DNA from 3 places in the Saliniramus fredricksonii genome. Region 2 is predicted to be linked to each of the others. Evidence: predicted binding sites of a transcription regulator. Region 2 holds the regulator's gene; each other region holds the start of a gene.
The links. The regulator PhoB, encoded in region 2, activates phosphate uptake and scavenging genes when phosphate is short. The targets are predictions, from matches to a motif close to TGTCATNNANCTGTCAT.

Region 1 (5,172 bases), on a different contig from region 2:
CCTCCGCCGCCTTCTTCGAACCGGCATAGGCGAGGATCAGATAGGAATGCAGCGAGGAATTCACGGCAAAGGCGAAACCGAAGACGAGGAGACCCGTCACCAGGATCAGGTCGGGTCGCAGGTCGAGGCCGATCAGCGCCAGCGCGATCATGACGGGCAAACCCGCGAGCGCCACCGCCCAGATCCGCGCGGCACCGACCTCGCGGCTGAACCCGTCGGCGGAACGCGGCACGAGATGCGGCGCGAACGCCTGCACCGCGCCGTAACCGATCGTCCACACAGCCAGGAATCCACCAACCATGGTGAAGGTCCAGCCGGACGCATAGAGAAAGACGGGCAAGCCGACGACGAACCAGACGTCGCGCGCGCCAAACAGCATCACCCGCGCCGCCGCAAGCAGATTGATGGCGCGGCTCTTGCCGAAAAGCTCCCGGGCGCTCCCGCTCGCCTTCGCCTTGCCCATGAAGGCGGGAAGCGACAGGCTCACCGCGACGAGCACCAGGGCGAGTGCGCCGGCCATGGCGTAGAGCGCATGGCGGAAGCCCAGCGTCTCGAGCAGCAGGCCGCCGAGGAAGAAACCGAAACCCTTCATGGCGTTCTTGGAGCCGGTGAACCAGGCGACCCAGGCGAAGAGCCGACTCTCCCCCGCCTCACCGCGGGCCTCGGCCTCCGCCACCTTGATCGCGGATTTCGAGGCGGTCTTGGTCAGATCCTTGGCCACACCGCACACGCCCTGCGCCGCCACCACCCAGGCGACGGAGAGCACCACACTCCATTGCGGCGAGACGGCGGAGAGGATGAGAAAGCCGGTAATCTGCGTCACCAGCCCCACGCTGAGCATCCGCGTGATGCCGAATCGCGTGGCGAGCCAGCCGCCGACGAAATTCGCTACGACGCCGGCTGCTTCATAGAGCAGGAAGAGAAAGGCCAGGGTGAAGGGAGAATAGCCGAGGTTGAAGAAATGCAGCAGCACCAGCATGCGCAGGGCGCCGTCCGTCAGCGTGAAACTCCAGTAGGAGGCCGTGACGATGGCGTAGTTGCGGGTGCCCGTCTTCATGCTCAGATCCCGGCCTCACGCATCTTGCAGGCGAGATCGACCATGCGGCAGGAAAAGCCCATCTCGTTGTCGTACCAGGCATAGATCTTCAACAGCGTGCCGTCGGTGACCAGCGTGGACGGCCCGTCGATGATGCTGGAGCGGGTGTCACCGGCGAAATCGATCGAGACCAGCGGGCGTGCCTCGAAGCCGAGAATCCCCGCGAGCGGGCCGGAAGCGGCGATGGCGAACAGGTCGTTGATCTCCTCGGCGCTGGTCTCGCGCGCCATCTCGAAGACGCAATCGGTCAGCGAGGCATTGAGCACCGGAGCGCGCACGGCATGACCGTCGAGCTTGCCTTCGAGTTCGGGATAGATCAGCGCGATCGCAGTGGCCGAACCCGTCGTCGTCGGCTGCAACGAGAGCATGGCCGAGCGCGCGCGGCGCAGATCCTTGTGGACGCCGTCCACCACGAGATTGGTATTGGTGGGATCGTGGATCGTGGTGATCTGGCCGTGGCGGATGCCGATCGCCTCATGCACCACCTTCACCACCGGAGCGAGGCAGTTCGTCGTGCACGATGCCGCCGTGACGAGGCGGTGCTCGCCCGGATCATAGAGATGGTCGTTGATCCCCATCACCAGATTGAGCGCCGAGCCGTCCTTGACGGGAGCCGCGACCAGCACGCGTTTCGCGCCGCGCGCGAAATGGCCTTCCAGCGTCTCCCGCTTCAGGAACTTGCCGGTGGCCTCGATGACGAGATCGACGCCGAGATCGCCCCAGGGGATTTCTGCGGGCGCGGCATGGGCCGAGACGCCGATACGCTTGCCATCGATGCTGATGACGCCCTGCGCATCGTCTCCGGCGATTTCGGACCGCCAGCGGCCCTGCATCGAATCGAAGGCGATCAGATGCGCGAGCGTCTCCGCCCCGCCCTTGATCTCGTTGACATGGACGATGTCGAGCCGGTTGTCGCGGCGCGGATCGTCCTGCGGGCGCTCCGCCGCACCCAGGGCCGCGCGCAGAACCAGGCGCCCGATCCGCCCCATGCCGTTGATGCCCACGCGCATGATCGTCCCTCCGCTTGCCATCTCATGCTTCGCATAGGCTTTTTCGATATTCATGGAAAGAGCCTGCGCGTTCGATGACGCGTGCATGTGACATCCGGATGACAGCCGGAGTGCCGATGGTTGCTGATGGCGATGTGCATCCGCCCCTTCCGGCTTTCGGCGTTCACGCCGCTCGACAGGGCCCTGCGCAAGGCCGATGCTGCCTGAAACGGGGGGCTGTTTCATGAAGGTCTTCATCAGCGTCGATATCGAGGGCTGCGCCGGCATCACCCATTGGGACGAGGCGCGGCGCACGCATGCGGATTACGCGGAATTCCGCGAGATCATGACCAACGAGGCACTCGCCGCGATCCGGGGTGCCCGCGCGGCAGGCGCGACGGAGGTCGTCGTCAAGGACGCCCACGCCTCGGGCCGCAATCTGATCCTCGACCGGCTGCCCCCCGATATCCGCATCGTACGTGCCTGGGCCGGCCATCCGCTGTGCATGGTGCAGGGGCTCGATGAAAGCTTCGATGCGCTGATGATGATCGGCTATCACGCAGCGGCGGGATCGGAAGCGAATGCGCTCGCCCATACACTCTCCCTCGCTGCCGCCGAAATCCGCCTGGATGGGCGGCGCGCCTCGGAATTCCTGATCCACGCGCTCGCAGGCGCCATGCTCGGCGTGCCGACGGTCTTCGTCAGCGGGGATGCCGGGCTGATGGCGGAGATCGCGGACGTGGCGCCGCAAGTGGGGCGTTGCGCGGTCAAGCAGGGTTACGGCCAGTCAACCCTGTCGATGACCCCCGCCGGCGCCTGCGCGGCGATCGAGGCCGGCGCGGCGCAGGCGCTTTCGCGGAGCGGGGAGAGGCAGCTTCTCGCCGTGCCGCAATCGCCGGTGCTCGAGATTACCTATAATGACCCGCTGCTGGCCGAACGCCATCGCTGGTATCCCGGTGCCGAACATCTCGGCGACCGCACCATCCGCCTCCCTGCGCAGGATTATTTCGAGATCCTGCGTGCCCTGAATTACCTCACCTGATACGGCGTGATGGCGGTCGCACCGAGCACGACCCATCCTCTGCGCGGTATTCTCGCGATGGTCGCCGGTACGGCGCTCTTCGCCTGTGGCGACGTTTTCGCCAAGATGCTGACCCCCGAACTGCCGCCCCTGATGATCGCCTGGATGCGCTACATTGTCTTCGCAGTGCTGATTCTGGGCTTTCTGCTCGCGACCCGAGGCGTGCAGGGCTTCGCCTCGCGGCGCCCCGGTCTGCAGATCGTCCGCGGACTGGGCATGCTCGGCTCTGCGGTCTTCTTCATGAGCGGCATCGTGTTTCTGCCGGTGGCCGATGCGACGGCGATCTTCTTCATCCTGCCGATCCTGCTGACGGCTTTTGCCGTCGTCTTCCTGCATGAAGTGGTCGGCTGGCGACGCTGGGCTGCGGCCGTCATCGGCTTTTGCGGGGTACTGATCGTGATGCGCCCGGGCACCGACGCCTTCCGGATCGCATCGCTCTTCCCCGTGCTGGCGGCAACCTCCTGGGCCATCGCGGGGACGATCACGCGCTATGTCAGCGCGCGCGACGCACCGGTGACGACGCTCGCCTGGTCGGCCCTGGTGGGTTTCGTCATCGCCAGCTTCGCCGTACCGTTCTTCTGGGTCGCGCCACAGGCAGACCAGCTCTGGGTTGCGCTGGCGATGGGGCTCGTCTCCAGCGCCGGTCACGGCCTCGTGGTCCTCGCCCTACGCGATGCCAGCGCATCGCTGGTCGCACCTTATGCCTATGGCCAGATCGTCTGGGCCGGCGCACTCGCCTTCATCGCCTTCGGCACGCTCCCGGATCGTTATACGATCCTGGGCGCCTGCGTGATCGCCGGTGCGGGGATCTACATCAGCTACCGCGAGCGACGCGGCGGCCAGGCTGGCGCGTGAATCGAGCCTGACGCAACGACACTTGATCGCGCAAGGTCATGAGCCGGCTCCTGACCAGAGCGTCACGCATGGCAGGCTGTCATGCAACTGTCATCCAAAGCCGCTATCAACGCCGTCATCCAACACCTAGGGGAGAATTATGAAAGCACTTGCAACCCTGACCGCGCTCGCCGCGCTCGCCGTCGCCTTTCCCGCCCAGGCCGAATTCCAGCTCGGCAGCCGCTATGTCGACAATGACGGCGATCTCATCGCCGACATTCCGGAAGATTCTGCGGACTGGATTGATCCGGACACGCTGATCTTCGCCTATACGCCGGTCGAAGATCCGGCTGTCTATGCCGAAGTCTGGCAGGGCTTTCTCGATCACATGGCCGAAGTGACGGGCAAGAACGTCCAGTTCTTCCCGGTCCAGTCGAACGCCGCCCAGATCGAGGCCATGCGCGCCGGTCGCCTGCACGTTGCCGGCTTCAACACCGGCTCGAACCCGCTGGCCGTGGCCTGCGCCGGTTTCCGTCCCTTCGCCATGATGGCGGCTGAAGACGGCTCCTTCGGTTACGAGATGGAAATCATCACCTATCCGGACTCCGGCATCGAGGAAGTCGAGGACATTCGGGGCGAGACGCTCGCCTTCACCTCGGAGACCTCCAATTCGGGCTTCAAGGCTCCCTCCGCCATCCTCATGGCCGAGTTCGGCATGGAAGCCGGCACCGATTTCGAGCCGACCTTCTCGGGTGCGCATGACAGCTCGATCCTCGGCGTCGCCAACAAGGACTACATCGCCGCTTCGATCGCCAATTCGGTCAAGGGCCGGATGATCGACCGCGACGTCGTCAGCGAAGACCAGCTCGTGACGATCTATCAGTCGCAGACCTTCCCGACCACGGGTTACGGCACGGTCTACAACCTGGCCCCGGATCTGCAGGAAAAGATCCAGGAAGCCTTCTTCAGCTTCGAGTGGGAAGGCTCTGCTCTGGCCGAGGAATTCGGTCGTAACGGTGAGGACCAGTTCATTCCGATCACGTTCCAGGAAGACTGGGCGGTGATCCGCACCATTGATGAAGCCAACGGCGTCGTCTACGAATGTAACTGAACCTTTCGTTGCAAGAACCAGCATGGGCGGCAGGTTGTCGCCCATGCCTCTTTTTTGGAAA
Region 2 (5,172 bases):
CCATTCGTGATCGAGAAGGGCGGGCCCGAGCCGCAGGCACTTCTGCGGGTTCTCGCCGAAATCTAAGCGGCATTCATCATTCCATTGCATCAGGCCATTGCGGAAATTCGGTCCGGGAATTCCGTCGATTGCCGCAGTGTAGTAGCCGTATTCGGCCATGATGCGCTGCGCCTCCCGCACGGTCTCGCGTGAAAACGTTCCGATGACGGCGTCCACGCGCTCATTATGAAAATCAAGGGACTCAATGTAACCACCCGCCTGCAGAATCCGCGCGGCGGCGTAGTGCCGGTCGGGGCTGTCGTAGTATTGATCGACGAATAACGCGTAGACGAGGGCAGGCTCCCATTGGTACCGGATACCCGGCGCGGCCACTGCGTGATGCATGCCGGTTGCGGCCTCATCGCGGTCTTCGACTCCGAAATCAAGCGTGCCGTTTTCGATGGACAAGGCGCAGTTGGACCTGATCTCTGCATAAGCCTTGGCAACATTGGTTGCGGCCTCCATGTCGGGCGTCAGCGTACCGGTCTCGCCGCCGGTGATGCCCGCTCTGATCACGTCACGCGACCAATCCATCAGATCACGCGCGACCCGTTCGCGATCAGGCAGATCGACAAAGGACTTGAAAAAGCGGTTGGTGGGGGTGTCGTCGGCATCAGGATCGTCGGACATGCCGAAGAGGCCGGCACCCCCGATGCTGGACCTCGTCTTACATGGTGTGAAGCTCGCCGGGCGCTGGCCGGCCAGATGAATCACGTGGGCCGGTGCGAATCCGGCCTGCGAGGCGCGTTCGACAAACGCGTCGGCTTCGTTGCGCAAACGTGGCGCAATGCTGCGGATCGGATGAGCATCCCGCTCACTCCACTCCTCCAGACCAAAATGAGCGATGCTCTGCGGATAATTCTGCTGGTGAGCCCTGAACTGATCGGTCCAGTCCCAGTGCTCGGTCTGGTAGCGGCCGAGATAGGCAAAGGCGGTCATCGCGCCGGGGTCGCCCGATTCCGCATCGGCCCTTGCCGTATCGAGAAATGCACGCAAGGGCGCCTCGTGGCCGAGCATCAGCATCTCGATGCCGATCAGCATCCAGATATGATCGACCCTCCAGGCTTTCGGATCGTCACGCTGATACAAATCTGCGACGCGGTCATCCAGATAAATTTCGATCACCCGCGCGAATTCATCCTCATCGCGACAGCCGTTCTCGAGCATGGTTTCGAGCGCGAGTAACGGGGATACGTGGCGCGCCTGGGGATTGACGAAGTATTCCTGCGAAAACGATTCGACCGAATGGGCCCCGATGTTGCAGCTCTCATCGGCGCGCGCCTGATTGCTTAGCGCAGTTGCGAGGAGGCAAGCCGTGCCCACCAGGATCTGTATGGATTTCGTCATAATACCTCCCGGTAGCTCATGCGGGGCTCAGTATCCCGTCAGGCATGCGGCGGGATCCGGCTTGAGGTTTGTAAATCGTGCAGACCCGGTTGACCGCACAAACGGATCCGGAGACACATTCTAAGGAATATTTCGATGAAATTATGCAATCAAAACGTCGTGGCGACAACCAAAAATAATATTCCGATAAAAAATTATCGTGATGAACGTCGACGAATCACCCCTCAAAGGCATAGCCCGCGCCGCGCACGGTGCGGATCGGATCTGAACCCGATTGCGCCTTGACGGCCTTGCGCAGACGCCCGACATGGACATCGACGGTACGCTCGTCGATATAGACGTCGCGCCCCCAGACATTGTCGAGCAGCTGCTCGCGGGTGAAGACGCGCCCGGGCGTGCGCATCAGGAATTCGAGCAAGCGGAATTCCGTCGGGCCGAGATGCAGTTCGGTGCCGTTGCGGCGCACGCGGCGGCTGTCGCGGTCGAGCTCGATATCGCCGGCGACCAGCTTGTCGGTCAGCAGGTTGGGATCAGTGCGGCGCAGCAGCGCTTTCACACGGGCGACGAATTCCGGAACGGAAAACGGCTTGACGATATAATCGTCGGCGCCTGTTGCGAGACCGCGCACACGGTCGCCTTCCTCGCCGCGCGCGGTGAGCATGATCACCGGCAGGCGGCGCGTGTTTTCCCATGCCCGGATACGCCTGCAAAGCTCGATGCCGGAAATCCCGGGCAGCATCCAGTCCACGATGGCGATATCCGGCACATGTTCCTTGAGTCTGATTTCCGCGTCGTCACCACGCATCACGCAATCGACCTCGTAGCCTTCCGCTTCGAGATTGTAGCGCAGGAGCAGGGTCAGCGCTTCCTCGTCCTCGACCACCAGAACCTTCGTCGACATCGTGTCATCGCCTCATGCTGCGGCACGTACGGGCGCCGCCGGTTGCTTCATGCGGGGCAGGGGGGGCAGGCGCAACTCACTTGCCCGTATGTTCGACATGCTCGAGGGAGGTACGATCCTTCTTCGGGCGCTCGGCCGTCAGCGGTTCGCCCTTGACGAGGTAATGCACCGTCTCCGCGATATTGGTGGTGTGGTCGCCAATACGTTCCACATTCTTGGCGCAGAAGAGCAGATGCGTGCAGAAGGAGATGTTGCGCGGATCTTCCATCATGTAGGTGAGCAATTCGCGAAACAGCGAGGTATAGAGCGCATCCGTCGCTTCGTCGCGCTCCCAGACATCCATCGCCGCCTCGAGATTGCCCTGGGTATAGGCATCGAGGGCATCCTTGAGCTGCGCCTGGACAAGTTCGCTCATCCGGTTGACACCGAGCACCACCTTCTGCGGCTCGAACTGGCCGGAGACGGCCAGCGTGCGCTTACCGATATTCTTGGCCATGTCACCGATACGCTCGATATCGCTGGCGATGCGGATGGCGGAGATCACCTCGCGCAGATCCACCGCCAGGGGCTGGCGCTTGGCGATGGTGAGGATGGCGCGCTCCTCGATCTGGCGCTGCAGATCGTCAAGGCGGTCATCCATGGCGACCACGGCCTGGGCCTGGTTGACGTCGCGGCGCACCAATGCGGTGGTGGCATCGAGCAGCATCTTTTCCGCGATCCCGCCCATCTCCATGATGGCCGAACGCAGGCCCTGCAATTCATCATCGAAAGAGGAAACGGTATGATCGACCATGTTCGGGTTCTCCTGCAAATCGTTGTGCGGTTCAGCCGAAACGGCCCGTAATGTAATCCTGCGTCCGCTTCTCGCGGGGGCTCGTGAAAATCCCCTCGGTCGGCCCTTCCTCGACGAGATAGCCGAGATGGAAGAAGGCCGTCTTCTGCGAGACGCGGGCCGCCTGCTGCATGGAATGTGTCACCATGACGATGGTGTAGTTCGTCCGCAGCTCGTCGATCAGTTCTTCGACGCGCGCCGTTGCGATCGGATCGAGCGCCGAGCACGGCTCATCCATGAGGATGACGTCGGGATTCACGGCAATGGCGCGCGCGATGCACAAGCGCTGCTGCTGGCCGCCAGACAGTCCGGTGCCGGGCTCCTGAAGCCGGTCCTTCACCTCCTCGAAAAGGCCTGCGCGTCGCAGGCTGCCCTCGACGATCTCCTCGAAATCGGTCTTGCTGCGGGCCAGGCCATGAATGCGCGGCCCATAGGCGATGTTCTCGAAGATCGATTTCGGAAACGGATTCGGCTTCTGGAAGACCATGCCGACCCGCGCACGCAACTCCACGACGTCCAGGTCGGGATCATAGATGTCGCGCTCGTCGATGGCGATGCGCCCGGTCACCCGCGCAATGTCGATGGTGTCGTTCATGCGGTTGATGCACCGCAGGAAGGTTGACTTGCCGCAGCCGGACGGACCGATGAAGGCCGTGACGGCCTTCTCGGGAATGTCCAGCGACACGTCGAAGATCGCCTGTTTCTGACCATAGAAGACATCGACACCCTTGGTCTCGATCTTCGTCCTCGCCCGATTCGGCATCGGCGATCGCACCGTCCTGATGGGTGCATCCCCGGAGGATTCGGGCTGCGGCGCAGGAGCGATGGCTGCGGCAGTGGCGGCTGATGCGGCGGCGGTAGCGGCTGTGGCAGTCATGGCAGGGTCCTCGAAAAACGGGTTCACCAGGTGCGTTCGATGCGCTGTCGCAGATAGACGGCGATCGCGTTCATTGTGATCAGAAAGCCCATAAGGACCAGAATACCGGCGGAAGTTCGCGAGACGAAGCCGCGTTCCGGGCTGTCGGCCCAGATGTAGATCTGCGTCGGCAGCGCGGTCGATGATTCCAGCAGGCCACCCGGCGGGCTGGTGATGAAGGCATTCATGCCGATGAGCAGCAGCGGGGCGGTCTCGCCCAGCGCCTGGGCCAGACCGATGATGGTGCCGGTCAGGATGCCCGGAAGGGCCAGCGGCAGCACGTGATGCATCACCACCTCGTGCTTCGAGGCGCCCACGCCGAGCGCCGCTTCGCGGATCGACGGCGGGACCGCCTTGAGGGCCGCGCGGGTAGCGATGATGATCGTGGGCAGGGTCATCAGGGAGAGCACCATCCCGCCGACCAGCGGCGCCGAGCGCGGCAGACCGAACCAGCCGAGGAAGACGGCGAGGCCGAGCAGGCCGAAGACGATCGACGGCACGGCCGCGAGATTGTTGATGTTGACCTCGATCACGTCGGTCCAGCGATTCTTCGGCGCGAATTCCTCCAGATAGACTGCCGCAGCAATGCCGATCGGAAAACTCAGAATGAAGCAGACGAGCAGGGCGAAGAACGAGCCGGTAATGGCGCCGGCAAGCCCGGCAAGCTCCGGGAAGCGGCTGTCGGCATTGGTGAACAGCGCGAAATTGAACGGCGTGGACACGCGTCCCTGCTCGACCAGCTGGTCGAACAGCGCGACCTCGAAATCATCCACCCGCCGCTGCGCTTCCGGCGTATCCCGGTTGACCTGCCCCTTGTTGAGCTGGTCGAACGGATCCGAGGCCGGGATCTCCAGCGTCACCGTCTCCCCGATCAGACCCGGATCTTCCATCACGGCGTTGCGCACAAGGAAGGGTGTATTGTTGGTCAGGATCCGCACCGCCGTGCGCAGATCCTCCTCCGGCAAGTCCGGAAACAGCGCCGCCACGGAGCGGCTGGTGATCTCGCGAAAGTTGCCGCGCTGGAGGTTGTCCTGCGAAACGACCTCGGGATCAATGTAGAACGGCACCTCGACCTTCGTCTGGACGAAGGCCGTATAGCCGTTGAGGATCAGCGAACCGAGCAGCAATGCCAGCAGG
Region 3 (5,172 bases), 1.1 Mb from region 2:
GCATGGGGGATCCGTTTCAGAGAAAGATCGTATACGGCGCCGGCCGGGACGGACGAGGACGCCGGCCTCAGGGACCGGCGTCCATCAGACGCGTGACACTGTCGGAAGGTGTCAGGAATTGTCGGCTTCGAACTGACGCAGCAGGTCGTCGCCACGACGAGCGGCATCGTCGAGCGCTTCCTGCGCGGACTTGTTGCCCGACCAGACTTCCTCGAGCTCTTCGTTGATGATGTCGCGGATCTGCACGAAATTGCCCAGACGCAGGCCGCGCGAATGCTCGGTCGGCTCGTTCAGGGTCATCTGCAGGATCGAGGTATCCGTGCCCGGATTGGCCTCGTAGAAGCCCTGCTCCTGCGAGAGCTCGAAGGCAGCCATGGTGATCGGCAGGTAGCCGGTGACCTGGTGCCAGTCGGCCTGGACTTCGGCCTGGCTGAGATAATCGAAGAATGCCGCCGTCGCCGCATTTTCCTCGTCGCTATGCCCGTTGAGCACCCAGAGCGTGGCACCGCCGATGATGGAATTCTGCGGCGCACCCGCGACATCGTCGTAATAGGGCAGCATGGCCACACCGAAATCGAATTCGGTATTGGCCTCGACACCGGCCTGTGCGGCGGAGGAGTTCATGTAGAAGGCGCATTCGCCATTGTAGAAGGCGGGCGCGGAATCGGAGCGGCGCCCGGCATAGCGAAACACATCTTCACCCTGCCATTCCTGCATGTTGGCGATATGGCGCTTGTGGAGATCGCTGTTGAAGGCGAATTCCGTGTCGAGACCCTCGAAACCGTTGGCATTGGTGGCAAACGGCACATTATGGAGTGCGGAGAAGTTCTCGAGCTGCACCCAGGACTGCCAGCCCGTGGTGAAGCCGCATTCGGCAGCGCCGGCCTCGATGATGGTGCGCGACATCTCGGCGAGTTCGCCCCAGGTCGCGGGCGGCGCGTCCGGATCGAGACCGGCGGCTTCCATCGCGTCGCGGTTGTAGTACATCACCGGCGTCGAGGAGTTGAAGGGCATCGACAGCATGTTGCCGTCGGGATCGGCGTAATAGCCCACCACGGAGGGCAGATAGACAGAGGGATCCCAGTCGCGGCCGTGCTCCTGCATGAGCTGATAAACCGGATAGATCGCCCCTTCGGCGGCCATCATCGAGGCCGTGCCGACTTCGAAGACCTGGACCAGATTCGGCTGTTCCCCGGCGCGGAAGGCGGCGATGGCGGAGGTCAGCGTCTCGGTGTAGTTGCCGCGATAGACGGCGTTGACGCGGAATTCGTTCTGGCTGGCGTTGAAGCCATCGACGACTTCCTGGGTGCGGTCACCCAGCTCGCCGCCCATGGCGTGCCAGAAATCGATCTCGACCGGTTGGGCCTGTGCGCTCGTGGCGCCGGCGACGAGGATCATGGCCGTCGAGGCGGCCAGAAGCGTGCGGGTGAAGGTCATGTTTCGCTCCGAAATACATAATTTACGCAGGGGAGCCTGCGTCATGCAGCGTGATGACTGCGTTTGATTTCAGAAATATGACAAAGACAAAGTAATTAATTGAAGTCGGCTAAATTTAATTCAGAGTCTGTCTAGTACATTCCTAGCCGAGCATAAATGCCAGAATCTTGCCAGATTATTCTACATCGTAAGACATCAAGCACGCTTAGCCGACCTTAATAAAATTTTAGGTTGTCTTTTCGAGCGAAGTTTACTACTTTAAGTAATCGAAATTGCAACGGATCCGCAAAATTCGCCCGCCCTCTTGCGGGCATGTACAGGCGATTGATTGTGGGAACATGACGAATGCTTGACTATCGATCACTATTAGCACTTGCCGCAGTCAATAGAGAAGGTTCTTACGAGCGTGCGGCAGCGCATCTGAATATGACGCCATCGGCGATCTCGCAACGAATCAAGGCACTGGAAGCGAAAGTGTGTGGCAAAGTGCTGGTGCGCGGTGCGAAAGGACAATTGACACCGCTCGGGGCGCTGCTGGTCAAACATACGACCCAAGTAAAAGTATTAGAGAAGGAATTATTTGGACGCCTCAAAATTCACAACTCGGATACGGATGGAAATCTTAAAATCGTTGTCAGTGCCGATCATTTATCGCTATGGTTTATCGACGCAATATGCAATTATTTGCGAAAACATATTTCTCTAAACATTGAAATAATTCCTGCAAGTGGGGAATATGCAGATGAGCTACTAAAAAATTGCCTCACAATTGCCGCAATAACTGAAAATAAATTTGACATATGTGGATATAAATCTTTGCTAATCGGAGAAATTGAATACCATGCTGTTTGTTCAATTGATGTCTATGAAAAATATTTCCTGCACAAGAATTTTTCTGAAGATACAATTTCTAAAATAATCTGCTTTCGTTCTTGTGGAAGAGGAATGATCCCACTTCAATGGGCCAAAAAAGTCTTCGGTAGGGATATTTTGCTCAAATACGTTACTGTTCCATCCTCACATGACATATTTCGGGCACTCAACGGCAATGTCGGATGGTCTGTGGTCCCGATTCTACAGTCTGCCCCCTATCTGGAAAGCGGGCGGCTGGTCAGGTTTTGCGATAATGTGAGCATTACAGCGCCCGTATACTGGCATTACCCGGCAAATGCAGGTGGAGCATTGGCCAATCTCACAAAAGTTGTCAGACGGGTGGCGTCAGATACCCTGACGCGCACAACCTCAATTTAGAGCGGCATTCCGTCAGCCCGCGGGCCTGAAATGAGATCGCATGCAATGCCTGCGAGATCCCGCAGTGCTTATCCAGGACTTCGGATGGGCACGGCGGCTTCACAGGGTCGCAGCGACCCCTACGATTTCAACGAGGTACCGGAAACTCTTCGCCTCAGAACGACGAATCCTCCCAGCGCAGCAATGATAGGGAACGATGCCCCGAGCGCGAAGGCGGCACCGATCCCGAACCAGGTCGTCATCAGGGCGAGAGCCGGCGCCGACAGCGCCTCGCCGACATTGGCAAAGGTCGAAAACGCAGCAAACGTTTTCGAGACGTGCTCCTTGGGCATGCGCTCCTGAATCAGCGTGGCAAAGAGCACGTCCGCCACAGCGCCAACGGCGCCAAGGACAAACCCGATTGCGAGAACTGCAATAAAATGGCTGGGCAAGAAGAGTGCGCCGATCAGGATCCCGTAACCCAGCCACGCCAGCAACATGTCCCGTTCCCGCCGCTCGGTCGTGAGGCGAATGCTCACCGCAGCGCCAAGAATCGTACCCATCGCCACAACGCCCCACAATACACCGAGTGCAGAAGGGCCGGCATTGAGGTGATCCTTCACAAGTATCGGTATCAGAAGACTCAGAATCCCCGCAACACCAAATATCGCTACAACATTCACAATAACGGCCGACAAGACTTCACTTCGTGATCGTGTCAAGAAATGAAAAAGCTCGGAATATTCCGCCAGAAACCCCGCGAGCCGAAGTTCGGCAGATCGTGTCTCACGGGGCAGGCGGATCGCAGCCGCCAATGCTGCTGCGACAAACTGGCATATTCCAACAAGAAACAGGACGCTTGATGCGGGCAGGACAGCCAACAGGGCGCCTCCGATTACGGGCGCTGCTACCCCCACCATTTCCATGCCACCATGGAGAGCTGCATTCGCACGCAACAACGTGCCACCGCCCGCCAGTTGTGGCAGCATCCCCTGCACTGCTGGCTGCGACAAGGTCCGGGTTGTCGTCATCAGAAAGGCGGTGATAGCGAGAACGACCAGCGGGTCAGCGTCAGTCATCAGCACCAAACCCGCTACGGCAAATAACAGGGTTCGTAGCAAATCAGCAAGTACGACCAATATCCGCCGATTCAACCGATCACTAAGCCAGCCGCAGAACATCCCGAAGAGTGCATAAGGCACGAAACGCAAGAAAACCAAAAATCCAACGGTTGCATAGTCATCCGCCTGATCAAGTGCGTACCAGATGAGGACGATATCAAAGATGCGGCTGCCGGTTGTCGCGACGAGTTGTCCGCCTAGCAGAAAGTTCAGATCCCGGCCCAGTCCGAAACCAGGGGACAAGCTGTCGCGCCATCCCATCGTCATTACGCAATTGCCAGATGGCCCGAATTAACAAATTCAATCTGGTCGGCCGTCAATACGCGCCCTGGCTGTCGCAAACAGTGAATAATGAAAGCATCCAGGACGGACTTTTGCGATTCGGGCATTGCATAATACATCATGTTAACGTACCACTCCCAACCATCCTGCGTGATCCGCCAGGTGTCGCCGGCATCCCGAATGAGCCCCGCATCAGCAAACTCATGCAATGCTTGAATGCACTCTCTTGGGACCTCATTCCAAAATACACGATTCTTTTCGAGAACACCATGATAGGCGAGCCGCGTGACAACCGGACGGGAGGCATCAATTGAACGGTCATGGCGGCTGATTTGTGTCTTCACAGATCCATTCTCATGCATATCATCAATATATTTTCGGCGATTGCCAGTATTTGTCAGCACTGTCTGTGGCAAAATAGATATTGCATTGACCCCAAAACCAACAACTGCAGTATCTGCATGGCCGTAAATATGGTCGTGATAATCGAAGGTGTAAGTATCAGTTACAGCCGGGTTGCGCGCAAGCTCGTCTGCATCCACGCGCACATAGCCATGTCCGTTATGCGGCAAGAAACCGTGCTCGCGCATCACCGCTCGCAAAAGCCGATTCATGTCGAAGCGCTCATCCGCAGTCTTTGAGGTGAAGCCGGCGGCTTCCAGCTTCCTGTGTAGCTTGATCTGAGTCACGACGTTATCGATCGGGTAGACATCCACGAGCGCGTTCCCCATCGCGGCGGCCTTCTCAAGATCGGCGAGAAAAGCATCTGTCGTCTGTCCATTCATCCCGTAGAGGATATCGAAAGACGAGTAAGGTAGCATCTTGTTGAACAGTTCGTTGGCGGCTTGGATCTGATCTAGCGAAGCAGTGAGGTCAAACATGTCCCGCCAGAACGGATCGAAGGTCTGGAGGCCATAGCGCGCATTTGTCACACCGATTTCGCGCAGCGCTGCAACCTTGTCCGCAGTGACGCTCTTGACCTCGCACTCGAATGCGAACTCCCTGAGAAGTGAAAGATCGAAATGCTCATGAAGTGCCGTACCGAATTGACGGATTTCGTCGGCCGTGAGAAGTGATGGCGTTCCACCGCCGACGAAAATCG

Region 1: GA0071312_RS04130 (ArsJ-associated glyceraldehyde-3-phosphate dehydrogenase) is a predicted target of PhoB. The motif match lies at 2,194-2,210, and genes of this name have one in related genera.
Region 3: ugpB (sn-glycerol-3-phosphate ABC transporter substrate-binding protein UgpB) is a predicted target of PhoB. The motif match lies at 1,504-1,520, and genes of this name have one in related genera.

The regions. Positions count from the first base shown of each region.
Region 1 covers NZ_FMBM01000001.1:912,588-917,759, reverse strand. Annotated here, with positions in the region: gene arsJ (organoarsenical effux MFS transporter ArsJ) at 1-1,057, opposite strand, end outside; gene GA0071312_RS04130 (ArsJ-associated glyceraldehyde-3-phosphate dehydrogenase) at 1,060-2,106, opposite strand; gene GA0071312_RS04125 (M55 family metallopeptidase) at 2,330-3,127, shown strand; gene GA0071312_RS04120 (DMT family transporter) at 3,137-4,021, shown strand; gene phnD (phosphate/phosphite/phosphonate ABC transporter substrate-binding protein) at 4,161-5,111, shown strand.
Region 2 covers NZ_FMBM01000002.1:1,502,538-1,507,709, reverse strand. Annotated here, with positions in the region: gene GA0071312_RS13455 (peptidoglycan-binding domain-containing protein) at 1-1,080, opposite strand, end outside; gene phoB (phosphate regulon transcriptional regulator PhoB) at 1,604-2,287, opposite strand; gene phoU (phosphate signaling complex protein PhoU) at 2,364-3,080, opposite strand; gene pstB (phosphate ABC transporter ATP-binding protein PstB) at 3,112-3,882, opposite strand; gene pstA (phosphate ABC transporter permease PstA) at 4,020-5,172, opposite strand, start outside.
Region 3 covers NZ_FMBM01000002.1:372,860-378,031, reverse strand. Annotated here, with positions in the region: gene ugpA (sn-glycerol-3-phosphate ABC transporter permease UgpA) at 1-4, opposite strand, end outside; gene ugpB (sn-glycerol-3-phosphate ABC transporter substrate-binding protein UgpB) at 112-1,437, opposite strand; gene GA0071312_RS08365 (ArgP/LysG family DNA-binding transcriptional regulator) at 1,783-2,688, shown strand; gene GA0071312_RS08360 (MFS transporter) at 2,808-4,055, opposite strand; gene GA0071312_RS08355 (radical SAM protein) at 4,055-5,172, opposite strand, start outside.